One region of the Shewanella sp. MF05913 genome, then DNA from elsewhere that is predicted to be linked to it. Evidence: riboswitches for the same ligand, from Rfam matches in the RefSeq annotation. Region 1 holds a riboswitch; the other holds the start of a gene.

Evidence for each region. A riboswitch is a leader RNA that binds a small molecule or an ion and turns the genes downstream of it on or off. The one in region 1 is predicted to bind cobalamin.
Region 2: another riboswitch for cobalamin. It lies ahead of AC19MV_RS04310 (TonB-dependent receptor); the one in region 1 lies ahead of AC19MV_RS20325 (TonB-dependent receptor domain-containing protein).

What each region holds. Positions count from the first base shown of each region.
Region 1 is NZ_JCAYNT010000025.1:2,748-12,308, reverse strand. Features, by position in the region: gene AC19MV_RS20355 (histidine phosphatase family protein) at 1-391, opposite strand, end outside; gene AC19MV_RS20350 (bifunctional adenosylcobinamide kinase/adenosylcobinamide-phosphate guanylyltransferase) at 385-957, opposite strand; gene AC19MV_RS20345 (cobalamin-binding protein) at 954-1,895, opposite strand; gene cobU (bifunctional adenosylcobinamide kinase/adenosylcobinamide-phosphate guanylyltransferase) at 1,892-2,449, opposite strand; gene AC19MV_RS20335 (FecCD family ABC transporter permease) at 2,446-3,438, opposite strand; gene AC19MV_RS20330 (ABC transporter ATP-binding protein) at 3,431-4,351, opposite strand; gene AC19MV_RS20325 (TonB-dependent receptor domain-containing protein) at 4,433-6,232, opposite strand; cobalamin riboswitch at 6,419-6,608, opposite strand; gene AC19MV_RS20320 (hypothetical protein) at 6,981-9,017, shown strand; gene AC19MV_RS20315 (helix-turn-helix transcriptional regulator) at 9,311-9,561, shown strand, end outside.
Region 2 is NZ_JCAYNT010000002.1:201,475-211,035, forward strand. Features, by position in the region: gene AC19MV_RS04310 (TonB-dependent receptor) at 1-1,672, opposite strand, end outside; cobalamin riboswitch at 1,802-1,998, opposite strand; gene AC19MV_RS04315 (hypothetical protein) at 2,142-2,807, opposite strand; gene AC19MV_RS04320 (DUF3622 domain-containing protein) at 2,936-3,253, opposite strand; gene AC19MV_RS04325 (peptidase U32 family protein) at 3,380-5,296, opposite strand; gene AC19MV_RS04330 (phosphoribosyltransferase) at 5,472-6,038, opposite strand; gene AC19MV_RS04335 (DNA-J related domain-containing protein) at 6,354-7,013, shown strand; gene AC19MV_RS04340 (thiol:disulfide interchange protein DsbA/DsbL) at 7,160-7,816, shown strand; gene AC19MV_RS04345 (alpha-amylase family glycosyl hydrolase) at 7,933-9,561, opposite strand, start outside.

The DNA.
Region 1 (9,561 bases):
CATGTATTAATTGACTGACGCGATGTAACAGAGCATTAGTTGACTCTCCTCCCGGCGGGATGTGGTGCCAGGGCTGGTGCCAATAGGTTTCAAACGCTTTTGTAGGCATTTGCCAAAGTTCAGCCAACGCTAAACCGTCCCATTCACCAAAATCTAACTCTTGTAATCTGTTTTCGATCACCAGTGGTGTGTTGTTTTGGGTGCTATATTGAGTGGCAAAATCTGTACAGCGAGTTAAAGGCGACGTAATTACTCGGTTATATTGAGCGTTACTGCATCTTGCTTTCATCTGTTCAAACCCTTTAGCGGTTAGCTGCGGATTTGTTCGACCCAGTAATAAATGTGCGTTTTGCGGTTCACCATGCCTAAGTAAAGTCATTTTAGTTAGCATAATGCCTCCAACGTCAATTGCGCTTGTGCTGCGTTTGACGTTAACTCGAAATAATCTCTACCTTTTAATACGTTGGCTAAATTAGCTTGGCAAAAAATGACATTGTCGGCACAGGTAGCAACGGCTTGATGTAGCTCACCACTTGCGATAACAAATTGTTGACTCATCTCATCATCAGGAATTAATCCCAACCCTGTTTCTGTTGAAACCAAAACAATATTAGCGTTTGTGCGTTGCAGTCCATCAATAAGACGTGCTATTTGCTGTTTAAGGTCGCTTGCAGCTATAAGATGGTTGGTCAGCCAAAGAGTAAGGCAATCAATAATAATCCATTGATTTACATCTGAATTGTCTAGTAGAACATCGACAAGTGCATAAGGCTCTTCAATCACGGCCCATTCTTTCGGACGTCTTTGTTGGTGCAGTGCAATGCGTTGTTGCATACTTGGTGCAGCTTCTGCGGTCGCGACATATATTATGGGTTCGCCTTGAGCTTGTGCCGTAATAAACGCTTCGGCTAAACCTGATTTACCACTGCGTGCGCCGCCAATAAATAGACTGATCATAATGCCGCCCGTTGTTCTCGTGCCGCATCAACTAATTCACATATCTTAGCCATCCCTTTTACGACTCGAGGGCCAGTTCTATGCACAAGATCGCCTTTGATTAATTGTATTTGCTGATTTGCAACCGCCGGGATTTCGTTCCACATGGACCAATCAATACTTTCTTGATTACTGTTACCGTGATAATGAGGTTTAAGAATTAGCTCTGGCATTCTGACTAGCACTTGCTCCATCGATACCTGAGGATATGCAGCAACACCGTTAGCAAAAATATTAATAGCGCCACAATCTGTTAATAGATCATTCATCCAACCACCTGACACAGTAGTAAGTGGTTCTGGCCATATTTGATAGAAGACTTTTACAGGCGTTTTATGACTGTATCGTTCGCGTAACTGCTTAAGAGTGTGTCTAAATACCTGGGCTTTTTGTTTTCCGACCTCAAGATGTCCAGTGGCCGCACCCAATTCTTCAAGTTTATCTGCTATATCGTCTAGCTTACTGACACTGGTATCTAATAAAGGTAAATGTAAATTGTTAAGCTGATCGATTAAAGGTTGGCTGGTATCTTCAAAACTTAACACCACTAAATCGGGATTAAGTACAAGCAATGCTTCCATATCGATGAAATCTGAATGACCAATACGTTTAATATTTTTAGCTTCTTCAGGAAAATCTGCATAGTCAACGGTGGCGATTATCTTATTCCCAACGCCTATCTCATAAAGCAGTTCAACTGAATGTGGGGATAGTGCAACAATACTATTGACGGTTTTGTGACTAGGCGTATTGGATAAATCCAATTGTTCAATACTATGAGTCTCAGCAGCAAACGTTAAGCTTGATAACGTAAGCAATAAGATGATGCTAGTTAATTGAAATAAAACCATAAAAATGGGATTAGGTTGCCATTTATGTTTACAAGTCATCTGCATCATAAGCTATTACTGCTATTGATTTGTTTGCTTTTTAGTATCATAGGCAAACCCGCAATACACACAGTAACGGTATCCACTACTGCACCAAGGTGCTGATGCAGCCAACCTAACTCATCAACAAACTTACGGTTAAACTCTCCCATAGGTACAACACCTTGGCCGACCTCATTGCCAATCATGATGATGGGACAATGGCTATTGGCCACTGTCGAAAGTAACCTTGCTTTAGCCACTAACCATTTGCCTTCGTTACTCATTAATTCATTAGCCAACCACAGTGTTAAGCAATCAATTAATATAAGCGTATTATCTGCTTGCGCATGGTCAATCGCCTCAGATAAATCTGTCCAAGCCTCTATAACATCCCAGTCACTGGGTCTATTCATTTGGTGATGCACAATCCGTTTAGACATTTCACTGCCGATGACACCATCAGGTTGAGCCGTAACGATTAAAGTAATTTTTCCACCTGAAAGATTTTGCCACGTTAGCGCCGTTTTTGTAGCCAACGTGCTTTTACCTGATCTCGCGCCACCTATAATGAGTTGCTTCAAAATGTTTTTCCTTTTCGCTTCATCAAGATGCCTATAAAAAACACGCTGCCAATAATTGATGTCACAACGCCAACGGGTAATTCTTGATTGTCCAATATTTGCCTGGACAACAAATCAACCCAAACCATTAATATTGAACCAAACAAGCCTGTGGCTATGAGTGTTGCTCTGCTGGCTGCACCAATGAGCATTCTGACGATATGAGGAACCATCAACCCAACAAAACCAATACCGCCACAGTTTGCCACTAACGATGCGGTTATCATTGCGGTAAGCAGTAACATACCTAAACGTAATGGCACCACGGCAACGCCTTGAGTGTGAGCACTTTCATCACCGGCCATGAGTGCTTGTAAGGGCCGCTGAAATTGATACACAATGAAAATAGAACCGATTACAACGATGCTTGGGAATAATAAGTTATGCCAATTTGCGCGACTAAAACTGCCCATATTCCAAAAAAGTACCGACTTAATAGCTTGATCTTCACTGAAATACAGCACCATATTTGACAATGAAGACAATAAAAATGAAATGGCAACACCAGCAAGAATAAGCCCTTCAACTTGACCATCTCGAGCCATCATCATCACCACAAAAACAGCAATTAATGCCCCAAGAAATGCATATAAAGGTAGACTTGCACCACTGAACCCCATGGTAAGTGCAATAACAGCACCCAATGTTGAACCCGATGAAATACCAAATAAATAAGGATCGGCAAGTGGATTACGTGTCACGCTTTGTAGCACTGTCCCCGATACTGCAAGGCCGGCACCGCATAGCATTGCCAGCACTACTCTAGGTAGTCGAAGTTCTAAGATAATTCGGTCAGTTAACGAACCGTATTCTTGGCCCATCACATAGCGACTAAAAGAATTAAACACTTCAATAAGGGCAATATCGGCACTTCCCATGGCGATGGCAAATATGGGCGACACAATAAAAATCGGAATTAAGATAAATAATAGCCAGCTGGGTTTAAGCATATATTTGCCCTTTGAGTTCACTGGCCGATGAATTTGCATTTTCATCTTTGTTTTCAGTTTCAGCGACTTGCTTAGGTGCGAATTGATATAAAGCCTTACTGGGCTGTGAAAATTTAAATCGAATACTGGGGTAAACATTATTTGAATGGTAGTAAATATCTGCGTCTACAAGATACACATGTTTTATATTTTCTTGAGTGAGTACGTCATTGGGCGTACCAAATGCAGAGACTTTACCTTGATGAAGTAATAACAAACTATCGCAATACGCACTTGCAAGGTTCAAGTCGTGAATTGAAGCAATAACAGTAATGCCCAAACTTTTAACTAATTTAAGTGTTTCAATTTGGTAATGAATGTCTAAATGATTAGTCGGTTCATCTAAAATAAGTAACTGTGGTTGTTGCAATAATGCCCTTGCGATTAATACTCGCTGTTGTTCCCCTCCTGATAATGAATCAAAATTATCGTTAGCTTTGTCGAGTAAATTGACTCGGTTGAGTTGCGCATTAATTTGTGTTGTTTCATCTGCTTGGTTAACGCTTTTCCACCAAGGCTTTTTGGCTAATAAACCCGATCTTAAAAATTGCCGAACAGTCATGGTAAATCCTGTTGGACAATGCTGTGTAACTACTGCCACATGGCGCGCAAACTCAGCTTGGGAATAGCTAGAAATATTGTGTCCATTGAGAAAAACCTCACCCGCACTCGCTTTTATATAACGATATAGGCACCGTAATAAGGTTGACTTACCCACTCCGTTTGGACCAAGAATACCAATAAATTCACCTTTATTTACCGTAAATGATACCTTATCAAGCACCGATTTTTTATCTGTTGACCAGCAAACATCTTTCACTGTTACGTGAGAATATTGAGTTCTGTGGTGATGGCTATCGTATTGGCAGTTCATCTTAACCTCGCGTTAGCAAACCTTTGGGGAAAAAGAATGTGTTAACCTTTTAATCAGGATTAACACATTCAATTGGTAACCTTAGAATTTGTTATAACTCACACTTAAATACCACTGTGCACCGGGGCCGTAGTAATCAGCATTTGATATAATATCTTCGTCAAATAGGTTGTTTGCCTTTAACCGAAACTGCCAGTTTTGCGCCAATGTGTAACCAATACTTGCATCAACTTTATGGTAAGCATCGTTGTATTCGGCGCTATCTTTACGCTTGCCTTGATAATGGTAATCAAGTCTTAAATCCCAATCCGCGATTGGGTATGCGAGAGAAAAGTCTGCCTCATGCTCACTTCGGCCTTCTAGCTCTACATTAGTGAGTTTATTTTCAGTATCTAGGTAGGTATAACTCAGTGTGTGCTGTAGGCCATTAACCGTAAAGTTAACACCAAATTCAGCACCTTTAATTGAGGCTTCATCAACATTTTCAGGACGATAAATATCCCAATCATATTGATCTTTTTCACCCGTGTTCACCCAGTTAATAAGATCATCGACTTCTGTATCAAATACACTGACATAAGCATTATAATCTTCGTTTGTGTAACTTAGCGTTAAGTCGACATTGGTAGAGGTTTCTGACGTAAGGTCTGGGTTACCAGAATTAGGCCAGTATAAGTCATTAAAAGTAGGTGCTTTAAAACCAGTTCCATAGCCCAAACTCATACGCCAATTATCATCAAATCGATAACCTGCACTGAGATTGAACGATGTTTCACTGTCAATGTTTTCGACATCGTCGTAACGAACTACGCCTTCAAGTAACCATTGATTAATATCAACTCGAGCAAGAGCAAAAACAGCCGTTATATCACGCTCATTTTGGGCATAATCGCCTTCTACTTCTTCAGAGATATAATCTGCTCCCGCATTAAACGTCAGCATGTCGTTTACTGTAAACTGGTTTATCCAACTCACTTGGTCACGGGTTGTTTCGTATAACGACTTGCCCTCAACGCCATTACGGAAATTTTCATTTGAATCTTGGCTCTGACCAATTAACAACTTAGATTCCCAGGCATCTGACTGGTATTGCGCTGCTGCGTTAAAGTAGTAATTATCAAAATCAGCTTCATTACCGCCCCAAGAACTGTCGTATTCATAGTTTCCTGAAGAATATTGACCATTCCAGCTGATTAACCATTGATCGGTAATATTTTGCAGACCATTAAGTCCCACGCTCAGTCTGTCATATCCATCATCATCAGTCTCAGCGTCACGCTTAGCATCAAAACCATCACTTTGCTCTTTTGACACAGTCACACTGGTTAATCCATCACCATGTGAAATGCCGCCACCAGCGCTATAGCGAGAATAATTATCGCTACCTAATTCAGCACCAACAAAGCCTTCGCCTTGTGCATATTTACGAGTAAATATTTGGATAACTCCACCAATGGCATCGCTGCCCCATACTGATGCTCTTGGTCCTTTGACGACTTCAATTCGTTCTATTTGTTCTGGTGATAGGCCATTAAAACTGGCACTGCCTAAGGTTGCAGAGCTGATACGAGCACCATCTACAAGCACTAAAACATGATCTGAATTTGCACCACGTATACTCACACTGGCGGTTTGCCCTGCTCCACCAGTGCGAGTAACACTCACACCGGGTAATTGTTCTAATAAATCAACCACAGATTTAGGATTAATCTGTGCAATTTCTGTCCGCTCAATGGTATTGACCACGGCAAGACGTTGTTCAGGGGAGGTGTCAAAGCGATCAGCAGTGACCACCATAACGTCATCCATTTCTTGTGAGGCTACCTGGAAACTTGCTGCACACATTAAGGCAACAATAGATAAGCGCGTTTTTAACTGCATGGTTTTTCCTTAGAAAAAAGTTAAAAGCGCGGGAATGCTCCCTTTGGGGGAGATAATCAAAATAGAGGTTGTTTCATCTTATTCTGATCACAACAGATAAAACCGAGTGAGAGTGAAGCCTAGTGTTAAATACACCCTAATTGCCGACACTATTATACTTGGTCGTCTGCTCAAGAAACCCGCTTGAGTCAAAGTCTAATAGAGGTCGGTCTCCTGGCTCTCAGCGTCTAAACATATTCCTTCCCGATCGTCGACCAGTGGTATTAATATGTTGCTCTGATTACAGTTGCAGGCACAGCCGCGGTATCTCACCGCATTCCCATGAACTAGTTATATATTGTTTATATTACTGTCCACCTCTACATGCCAAGCAAGTTACCCCCAGTTTTATTATTCGCCTAGGAGCAAGATCACAGATACATTTTTTTCAAATAAAGTGTGTGATTTCTTACAGTACTTTTGAAGGTTTTTGACTGACTTTTATGTAAAAACCTAAGTCTATCTTCATCAAATCATTTTTCTGGCACGAAGAATTTCTGCCCCGATAATCAATACCCAATTGTTGCTAAGGGGTTTGAATATCCTCTAGACGTCAAACGAAATTCAAACAATTAAGTGACACAGTTCATAATTTGACAACTCACGCGGCTTTTTTTACAGAAAACAACACTGAACACTAATCAACTTAACCTCACCATACTTGTGCAAAAAAATGTGTTTAAGACTTAAACATAATAAATAGGTATGTATGATGAAATTATATAATAAAACACTGATAAGCTTATTGATGGTGAGTTTATGGGGCTGTGGTTCAGAAGACAAAACTGTGGTCGATGCACCACAGGCAATCGTTACCGAAACCCCTGCGGACTCAAAAGTCGTTAACGAAGCCTGGAATTACATTGAAACTCCTTATTTCGATATTAAAGGGTTTGAATTAAGAGGAAATGTTGGGGTTAATATTGGCCGACTTGAAGACAATACCACCAAATGGGTTGGCACAGGCCTGTATCTTCAAGCAACTGGTGACAGTTCTCGAGATATAAACGGTGATGGCAGAATTGCTTTCAACGATGCAGCACTAGCAGGCATTGTTAATAAAGAAACGGGACCTGCTTACACCCAAAATACACAAGCTATGATTGATTATCTTGCAACTAACCCCGATGGGCTTGGCGCGGGCACTGCAAGACCTGATATCTTTAAACCAGGTCACTATAGCCCGTTTGATTTGCTTCGTTTTATTGTGGGTACCCGTGCTGATATGCGCTGGGAAGGTGATATAACCTCTTATAAAGATTCACAATATAATACGTTTGAATACAAAATCTCTTGGGATGCTAACGGTGATGGCCTGTTTGATGAAAATGACGGTGAACACTTTAATAGTGAAAACTGGCATTTTTCAATATTCCCATCAATTGGTCAAAATAGACAATATGGAAACCGATCGTTTGAAACGAGCTATGACCGCATCGACCAATTTTGGTTAAAACGAGAAATGAAAATTAGATTCTTACCATTCACTGATGAGATGACCAATAGACGACATTGGGTGTGGCAGCAAGAACAGGATCGTCTAGCGGCTGATGATGGGAAATACATTATTCCAAAAGTATTTCATATTAATTCTTTTACAGGTGAACTGCAGGTAGTTGCTCAAAATGTAGAAGTACACCCTTTTAATCTTCGCTCTGATGTATTCCAAGAGGGAGTTATGACTGAAATGGATGCCTGGTTGTCTGTTGCAAAACAAATTGACGCAGACATCAGGTTTACTTGGTGGGCAACCATGAGTTCTGGGGCTGTAGTAGACCATTTTGCAATGATGTATGACCAATGGACTGGCCCTTATGGTGGCTGGACCGCTACATCTCCATCACGTGGTGAACTTGCGACTGCAGGTGATTTCTCATATACACCGCCTGCGTGTAATTTTAATCGAGATGGATCTTCCCCGGCATCAGGTATGGACCCAATCAATCCAGCTGTTTGCGCAAAAGAATGGCAAACTTTTAACGGAACTGGAGCGGTAAACAATGAGTTCACTTATGACTCAAGAATAATGACATACCCTTGGGAATATCTTCAATTAGTATCATTTAAGTTTGAACAGCCTAATCCTATTGATGTGGATTTACACAAAGATCATAAAATTGATGTCTATATTGCAAAAGATGAACTCCAGCATACGACACTTGATAACCTAGGTGATTTTGACATGTACCCATCTGCAGACGTAACGGGTACAGGGACATTAAGATACCTCCCCGCAGCAACGAGTGAAACACAAGTAGGTAATGCTAAAATTCTCGACCAGACTCATTTTGGTTGGAAAATAGCCGATTGTACTGAATGTCACAATGATAAAAAGGATCCGCTAGGCCATGGTGGGCAAAGCTGGCCAACAAACAGTGCTGATGGATTTGATTATCCCCAACCTCATTATTGTGCAACTTGCCATGGAAATAACGGGGCGACAGAAGGTCATAACCGCGGGGCTCGTTGCTTCTGGTGTCACAATACTAATAATGAAAGTCAACTCCAAAAACATCATGGCGATTCCAACTTAGCCAAGTTTATTCCTAAAGAAAAGAATGTTTCTAATCAACGTCATGCAAGTACAGCTACTGTGAACGAATTAGGCAATTATCAACCTTATGATGATCTTTGGGTCCCTAGCCATAATAATGATTATACGTTAAGTAAGGTATTTCCTGATCCATACACTTGTGGTACTTGTCATGGTTATAACCATGAACCGAAAAAATATAATGTAAAATAATCTATCTTTAATTGATGAAGCCCAGCAGAGTAATAACGACTGGGCTTTTTTATCATCATGTTATTAATAAGATCTTGATAACTATTATCCTTATATTAATTAACAAAAAACGATCATGTCAACAGCAGAGGGTTGTATGGTAATCCCAAGATGATGTCCTTGTTCACATATCAACAAATACCTAATGGTTTACTTCATAAAACAACAGTGTTTTATTATCATCAAAACTATAATGTAACCAACATTAAGCTACTAAATTGAATGCTACTCAACATTTATGTAAGAGGTTTGGTATGAGTTTGACCTTGAAAGAAACACTAGATTTAATGAGCGAACTCAAGGAGAAAATATCCAGATATGACAAATTAGAACTTGCCTATAAAATCTATCCTAGAGAAGGTCTTGGTGAATTAAAAGGAAAAAAACTATCTATTGCTAAGGCATTGGTTATTCAAAATAATTATCCATTATTGGTCACTAATCTTAAGATATTGACAAAAATAACTCCAATAACGACATTTGCATCTGTCAATAGTATTTCGTT
Region 2 (9,561 bases), on a different contig from region 1:
TACCCTCGTTTTCACCTTGAGTAAATTCGGCATCAATATAGTCGTACGAAGCGCCTAACAACCAGTCATTTGATAACTGCACTTCATAACTCGTGTTAATACCAAAACGGCGAGATTCGTCGGCATTAACGTTTGCACCACCACCGTAAGGTCCGTCAGTACGGCTACCGTCGTAAACAATCTCATCTTCTAAATCAAGACGATAAAGGTTTAACTTAACGGTTTGCGTTGCACCAGTCCAATCCCAGCCGGCCTCAAAAGAACGCCCGGTTTGCGGATCTAATCCTTGCACGTCTAATGGCGTATAGGCTTGTTCATCCACTTTCGCAAAACGGAAGTTATCATTGGCGCGAACATAAAAACGATGTTCTACACTTGGACGATAATTGACACCTAACTCCAATGCATGAGCATCGTTATCGAGCTCAATACCTTCTGCATACAATAATTGATCAGTTAAATCGTCGGTCACTTCAGAATAACGACCACCAACTACATATGACAATGTTGAGGTTAACGGCACAGTCGCTTGAACATAAGCACTTTGCATGGTTTGTTCGTTATTACGTTGAATATATAAGGTGTCAAAGTCAGCCTCACCTCGGCTTACATCAATACCAGCAACCATAGTTAAAGCACCATTTGCTAACGGATAATTCGCGGTCGCTTTTGGTGAAAAACTCAATAAATCACGATCAATATGCCCTGCACTGCCAAACAATAAGCTGCTCGTTGAAGTATCGGAATACGTTAAATCAGCACCCAGTGCCCATACATCAGTAAGTTGATATTGATAGCCACTGCGAACAGCGGTAGTGATTTCGTGAGAATATTCACCGTCTGAAAAAGACGCGACTTGGCGAGGATTATCTTCATACTGCGCTAAACTTAACGCCCCTGGAGCCTGGCGATCATTATCGAAGTAATTCACTTCTACATAAAAATCTTCAACATCGGTTTGGTACTGAATACGACCTAGAATAGAGCCGGTTTCGTTGTCGTTATTATCACGATAATTATCGCTTTCGTTATAACTGCCCGCTAGAAAGTAACGCCAGGTGTCGCTGATGGCTCCAGAGACATCGCCTTTAACTTCATAGGTATCAAAACTGCCACCACTGACTTGTAAGCCACCAGCGGTTTCTGTTGGGGCTTTAGTAATAATGTTAATCACGCCGCCTACCGCTTGGTCGCCATACAATACACCCGCACTGCCAGACAAAATCTCAACGCGTTCAATTAAGTTAAGTGGAATGGATTCAACACTTGGTGCAGAAATATCGATATTATTTAACCGACGGCCGTCGACTAAAATAAGGGTATTATTAACCGCTTGCGAAGCTGAAAAACCGCGCATCGAAAACACAGTACCAGAATTATTATCGGACACTTGAATACCGGATTGGCCGCGCAGTAAATCGGTTAAATTATTTGCGCCGCTCATTTCGATGTCAGCTGCATCGATAACATTTACATTGGCAGCAATATTTAACGGATTGGTTTGATTGCGACCAATCACCACAATCGTCTCATCCATTTTCACATCTGCATTAGACGCGTTTGAGGCACTTGGTATTGATTGTGTTGAGGTTGGTGCTGCAACAGCATTAAGGCTCGTTGCGCAAAGCATGGCACTGATTAATAGTGCGATTGTAGTTGGTTTAGTACCCATTTACCTTTAACTCCTGAAAGGAAAAATGGGGCAATAGCGCCGCAACATTGACCACCACTTTGCGGCTTACTCATCTGAGTAAACCAAAAACGGCATAACATCACATCTCGAGATCTGCCCACCGAAATCATCGAAATCACCTTTATGGCCGGTCTCCGGACTGAGGTTGCGGTACCTAAGAGTACACACGAGCCAAGCAAATATGCATTGCATATTGGACTCTCACCTATCACCGTTGCGGGGGCAGTACCAGACTTTCACTGGTTTCCCGATTCTCCAATGGGTCGATATGACTCAACATTGGCACCGTAAAGATTGACTAAACTGAATAAATATAGAATAACGGTCTAATGGCTGAATAGATTGATAAATACAGCCATAAACGTCGATAGGATTATAACGGAATCAGCACGTTGCTGATAGTCGCTAAGCATTAAAACAACGCGCAGATTACTCACGTTAGCTCAATTTAAGGCTCAGCCATAAACTCGCGATAATTGCTTTGGGTGACGGGAGCTGACTCGGCAGTAAATACGGCGGTACGAATGGATTTGTGCACTAAATAAATATCTTCATCATCGCTTATTACCGTAAAGTAGCCCATCTCGCCACGCGGACTGGTAACGTAAGACTCAGACACAATAGCAGAAGCATTATGAATGTTAGGCATACTCGTACACCCTAGCAAACCATGCACAGCTTCATAGCCTTCCACTTTCATGCTGCCTAATTGTTGATAAATCACTTCACCCTGGCAATGTTCTTTATAGGTGTCTGCCATTGAATCTAAAAATTCATCCGGGTCAACATCTTCGGCAAGCCCTTTAAAGCCTTGCATACACACTAGGCTAGACCAATCATTAAGGGTTTCGTTGGCGGGGATAAATTCAGCCATGGTCATATCACCGCGCTTTTCGTTAAAAGCGAGTTTCCATGAAAGAGGAGGTAAAAAGCCGAAGGTTTGCGACACAGTCGTTAGCCGTTTGACGTCGCTAGACATGACAAGCACGCCAGAAGCATCATTGTCAGATTCTAATGTGACCAATGCTGGAAAAGTAGCATACGCGGTATAGGGGAATAAGCTAAATATTCCAACGCACCCCGCGTAGCTGATAACTGCAGCAATCTTGTTCATCCCAATGTCATCCTTGCTAGGTCAAGATGTGACGATAAGTTGATTAAAAATCATTCTAATTATGTATATCCTATCCTGAACATACAAAAATTGAAACTTATCTATAACATTTACACCATTGTAAAATGTTAGTTTAACTCTTCGTCGTCTTCGTCTTCTGCGTCAAATAGCTCATCTTCATCAACGGCAGATTCAGCTGCAATCGCTGCTGCTAAGCTTTTCGCTTTAAGATGCTTTTCAGTTTTGCGCTTGTTACGATCTGCTTGCTTAGACAGGAAACCCTGTAGAGACTGCTCGCCCCATGCAATGGCTTCTGCTTCTGAAGCAAAACCATCTTGGCTTTTAGACACTAAGGTTTTAGTCGCTGTCATACGACGAGTGATTTCGGTTTTCCACGTGTTTTCAACTTGTGTTACACGTAAACCATACTTTTTGCTATCGCTCATAATCTTTTCAATCCTACTTTGGGTATCACGGGACAAAACCCATGAAATTTCAGCCGCGCAGTGTACTCGATAAGCACGAGTTTGGGCAGCTATTATTGGTTATTTTTAACGCTTTTTTTGATGGCGTTATTGCTGCTTAACTAACTGGTTTGAGCCCACAATCATCATTTCACATTTATGGCAGTCAAACACCAGCTTTAATTTATCTTTACCTACATCTAAAAACATTGGATCAGCTTTAATGCCTTCAACTTCTTTAGGGCACAAATTAAAGCTGTAACGTAAGCAATGCTTGGTGACCATCAATGGCGCATCATGCAACACGGTGTTTTTTTCGTAGGTGTCTTCGATTTGAATCACACCATGCTGTTCATAAAACGATTTAGCTTTTTCGTTGGCCACGTTAGATAAAAAGCTCAAGGCTTTTTGCGGGAAACGCGCTTCTTTATCATGCACCCAACGCTCTGGGCGTTGATAAGCCGCAACCCTTGCTGCCATTAATTCACTCACGGCATCACGGCGCAGTTCGTTGACCATCGATGACGGTAAAAACCACATTTGCTCAGTTTGCAGGTTGATTTTGTTTAACACAAAATCGCTACTGCCTAATTTACCTAATTGCTTCTTTAAGTTTTCAGCCGTTTTAGCCTGGTCATTTGCCGGGGCTTTATCACACGCTAATGTCGCTGTAACACTAATGTTATGCGCATCCGTCACCGTTAGCCCTACACCGTCATCTGTGTCAAAAAATTGCATATCGACACTGATTTTACGCGTGGCAGAGTCTTTGTTTAATGTGGCCTCAAACTTATGGTCAAAGTTACGGAACATCATTACACCGACTTTCAAATCTCTTGGCACTTCGGTTAAGTACAAGGTGTTACCATCAGCACGATTAACGCGTAAGCCAGACAACTTGTCATCAGACAGGCGCTGAGTTTCATAATGCTCAACGAAATAGCACAAGCCATCGCCGTTGTTAAAGTGAATATCTTTGCCGCTTTCGCTCGGATCGATTTTGATAAAATCTTTACCAACTTGGGTAATCCGGCCAATTTTTTCACCAATAAACTTAGGTGAACTAAAATGCTCAATCGCTTCTGTTCGCTCGTTAACGAAATAGTCTGTTTTACCGCGGTTAAAGCTCTTATCTGGATCGGGGGTAAAGTTAAACTCGCAGCGGCCATGAGATATCGATTCTAGATCATTGCGCTTGGCAATAATCGCATCTAACTGCTGGCGATAGTGAGCGGTCACGTTTTTAAGATAGGTAATGTCTTTTAAGCGGCCTTCAATTTTAAACGAGCTAATACCTGCATCAATCAAGGCTTCTAAATTATCAGTTTGATTGTTGTCTTTAAGCGACAGCAAATGCTGATTTTCTGCTAATACGTCGCCGTCACGCGTGGTTAAATTACACGGTAAGCGACACATTTGTGAACATTCACCACGGTTAGCACTGCGATTTGAGTACGCATGACTTAAGTTACATAAACCGCTGTAACTGACACACAATGCCCCATGAATGAAAAACTCTAACTTCATTTTTGTGCTTGCGGCAATATCACGAATTTGCGGAATATTCAGCTCACGCGCTAATACCACCTGCGAGAAACCCACCTGTTCAAAAAACACGGTTTTTTCAGGGCTGCGGTTATCTGTTTGCGTGCTGGCGTGCAATGCAATTGGCGGTAAATCTAGCTGTAATACGCCCATGTCTTGAATAATCAAGGCATCAACACCGGCTTCGTAAAGTTCCCATATCAGCTTTTGCGCTTTGTCTATTTCGTTATCCATTAAAATGGTGTTTAAGGCAACAAACACCTGGGCATGATAACGATGAGCAAACTCCGCTAAGCGAGCAATGTCTTCAACGCTGTTACCAGCATTATGACGCGCGCCAAACGCAGGGCCACCAATATAAACCGCGTCGGCACCATGACGAATAGCTTCAATACCGTAATCAGCATTTTTAGCAGGTGCGAGCAATTCAAGTTGGCGCTTTACCGGAGCCTCGGGGGTAAACAATTCTACAGAAACCATAATGTTAACTAAATTTCGCTCAATTCGGATAAAAAAGTGCGCCAACATACTGATATCATCTAATTGACATGAGTATGTTGGCGCACTCGCATAGTCTTGTATTTTAGCAAACTTTAAACAAAGTTCTAAGTAAAATCGCGACTAAATATGCCGCACGACTTTTACACTGTTTTGCTTATAAAAATAGCTCTTGAATGTTCTTAAAGTCGGCTTTACCTTCCGCGATTTCTTGTGGGTTTAATCCTGATACTTCGTGCGGGAACACTAACCAATCTTCAGATGAATGAATAAAGTAATCTGGTTTCAAATCGACTTTGGTATTTTTTGGCTTGTAATAAGGACAAGCAATACGGATGTCGTTTGGCATGTTTAGGCGCATAAACTTTCTTAACTTACCGATTAAGGCATCAATACTGCGGCCAGAATCAAATACGTCATCAACAATTAACAAACCATCGCTGGCATTGGCATTTTCGATAATGTAGTGCAAACCATGTACTTTAATGTTTTTGTCTTGCTTATCAGTACCAATACCGTAATAAGACGAAGTACGCACGGCAATATGGTCGGTTTCGACTTTTTTAAAGTCGTAATATTCTTGAACAGCAATACCAATTGGAGCTCCGCCGCGCCAAATGCCCACAATAAACTGCGGTCTAAAACCACTGTCATATACTTGCGCAGCCAGTCTAAATGAATCTTCTAAAAGTTGTTGTGCGCTAATATAATGTTTATCTGTCATTGGTTAAGCCCCTTGTTAATTTGTTGCGGAGAATTTTATACCAAATAAAATTATCTTGCCTGTAAGAATCAGAATTAATTGATCAAAATCTACATTAATTCCCAATGCTCATAAATAACTTACCATTAATGTGCTCACATGGTGACATTGACCGAGTTATTTCGGTTAAATTAAGGCACCGAGGGTATGCCTCGCAGTTCGCGTCTTTGCACGCAACCAATTGATAAAATCTACTTGTCATTCACGGCGGCTATGGCATAGTGTTTTTTAACCGATACGTTGATTTTACCGCCAATTCAGGATGAATACGCCACTATGTTGCTCGACAAAAACTCACAGAATCATTTTGCAAACGCGCAGTCGTTAACAACTGATGCCCGTGTATTGAGTGTGCCTAAAGGCGACAACCCCTTAATTTGGCCAGTATTAACCTTGCTAAAGTCATCGAATACCAGCTGGAAAGTCCATCACTTAGCCAGTGAACTGCAATCAAAAGGGTTAATGCACGACCTTGACCCCATGCCGGAAAAAGATCTCTTCAAACGTAACTTTCTATTAATGAATGCCCTATATGAATTGCAAGACATGTTAATGCCAAGACAATGGCTGCAAGTAAAAGCAATGGAAATTCAAATTTTTAGAATCATCCCCAGCAATGCCGATGTCGAACATACTCGAGATGGCGCTCTGCGTGACTACTACCTTGATTGGGCTAATTACGATGCTAGCGTTAATGTGGTGCGTGAGATGCTCGAGTCTTTCTGGTCTAGTTACCAACAATATATCGGCGTTAATGTTCAATTAATGCATAAAGGTCATGCTTTAAAAGTGTTCGAGTTAGATGCCACCGCGACCGATAAAGACATCCGCAAGCAATGGCGTAAACTGGCGCTAAAATGGCACCCGGATCGTGATGAAGGTAACGAGGAACGATTCCGCGAAGTCTGTGAAGCCTGGCAAACCCTGCGAGACTAAAGCTTAATGGCTTAATGGCTTAATGCCGACTCATTATTTAACGTAAATCACTACTTGATCACACAAATTTTGCGCCTAATTTTGGCAATTTATGCCATCATTAACGGCATAGCTTTATCCATTTCCATCTCCATTTTGAGGTATTCATGTTTAAATTTTTAGCTTTAGCCGTCACATTAGCCATTGCCCCTCTCACCAGTTTTGCTGCGCAATATGTTGAAGGAACACACTACACTCAAATATCAAATAACATGGTGCCTACTGAGCCAAAAGTGACTGAGTTTTTCTCTTTTTATTGCCACAACTGCTTCAACATGGAAAGCCAGTACCTACCAGAAATCAAAAAAGGGTTAGACAAAAGAGTCACGTTCGACAGTAAACACGTCGACTTCATGAACAGTGATTTAGGCACAGAAGTAATGCGCTCGTTAGCGGTTATCCATGAGCTAGATAACAAAGAAGCTTTAAAAATTGCCATGTTTGGTGCGATACAAGGTAAAGATAACAACGCTGGCCATGACCATAGTGCTGCGGGCCATGAGCACAAATCGTTGATTAATAACCGTGATGACATTAAGAAAGTCTTTGCTGAATTAGGCGTTGATGCAAACCAATACGACACCTTAGCCGACAGCGCTGAAACCGATAAAAAGCTGGGTTTATGGCGTGAACAACAAGAGATGTATGCCGTACAAAGTGTGCCGGCTTTTATTGTTAACGATAAATACGCGATTAACTTAAATGAAATGCGCACGCTCGATGACATCATCGGGTTGATTAACTATTTAGCATTACAAAAGTAGTTTCAACGCCTTTAAACGGAAAATGGCTATCCAATTGATAGCCATTTTTTATGTCTGCTCGTTAAGTCGCCTTGGTATAATCAAAAGCCGCTGGCAGCATTCTGAGGGTGCACTTATTAGTGCCGATTGGTATAAATCGCATAACTTAATCGAGGTAAGGTCACGCTCAATGCTGCTGCCGGTGCACTCACATCATCCGATGAGACTATCGCAACAGGCCATGAAGTCATTAAACGATATGTGTTCCCTTGTGCAATGACATTAATCGTTTGCGCTTGTTCGCCGCTGTTAAATACCATCAACAGCTCGGCACCCGTTTGAGGGTCTACTCGCGCAAATGCAAACATGTCTTTATCGGCTTGGTAAAAACGGTCTTGATATTGCCCACGACGCAGTATTGGATATTGTTTACGCAGTTCGCTCAGCTGAGCAATGGCTTGGTACAGTGGATGCTTTTCATCAAAGTTATCAACCGCAGTAGTGGCATTACTGCCGAGTAACACGTTGTCATTGTAGTTCGCCACTTTAGAGGCAAACATGTCTTCCCGCGCGTCAATATCCTTACCATCGCCAGTAAACCCTTGCTCGTCTCCATAATAAACGACCGGAATACCCCGAGATAAAAACATAAACGCATGCGACAAAATACTCCGTTGCAGTTTATCTTCCGCAGGTATGTTCGCTTGCGCTTGATTGATAAAATAGCCCGTACGCCCCATGTCATGATTACCTAAAAAGGTCATTAACAAATCGGCTTGGCTATCGCTGTCTTGATAAAGCGTATCTTGGGCAAATAATTGCTGTGCTAACAGCGGGCTCTTTTTACGATAGAAAATATCAGCCGCGGTTTGTTGAAAAGCAAAATCTAATACTGACGGTAGTTTGCCCTCTGTGGTGTATATGCTCAGGTTTTTAGGATCGGTATCGTACACCTCGCCAAAAACATGAAACTGAGGAATACCTTGCGCCTTGGCAAACTTAACGATTTCAGGGCTAAAGGTTTGCCAAAATGATAAATCGACATGCTTAACGGTATCAATCCTAAAACCATCAGGCTTAAATTCTTTAATTAAGTTTTGATATATCTCAACCATGCCTGAAACGACTTCAGGATCCGCGGTATTGAGATCGTCTAAACCATTAAAATCACCCTTTAACGAGCTTTCACCTTTAAAGGTACTGTCGCCTTGATTGTGATAAAAACGTGGGTCGTTTAACCATTCAGGGACTTTCACATTCGCTTGTTCTTGAGGTACAAACGGCGTGTAACTGTCGCCATTTGCAACTTGAGCTAATGATTTAAATTCGCACTGAGTATTCGGTTCTATAAACTCACCCGAAGCTTGATGGCATTCCTGATACTTGATCACGTCGGCTGTATGATTAGTAATAATGTCAAAAAACACTTTAATACCACGTTGATGTGCTGCTTTAATCAACTGTTTTAAATCAGCATTGCTGCCAAAATGTGGATCAATTTCAGTAAAGTCGACAATCCAATATCCGTGATGGGCTATGCCGTCAGATTGAATCGCTTTATTACGCAATAATGGCGTCATCCAAATAGCGGTTATACCAAGATTTTGTAAGTAATCCAGTTTCTGCTCAATGCCGTTAATGTCGCCACCATGAAAACCACGAGGGTGAGTTAAATCTAAGCCACCTGCTGAAATCTGTTGCGTTGTTGAGCCGTTGTCATTACTTGAATTACCGTTATAAAAACGATCGGGCAGTACAAAATAGAA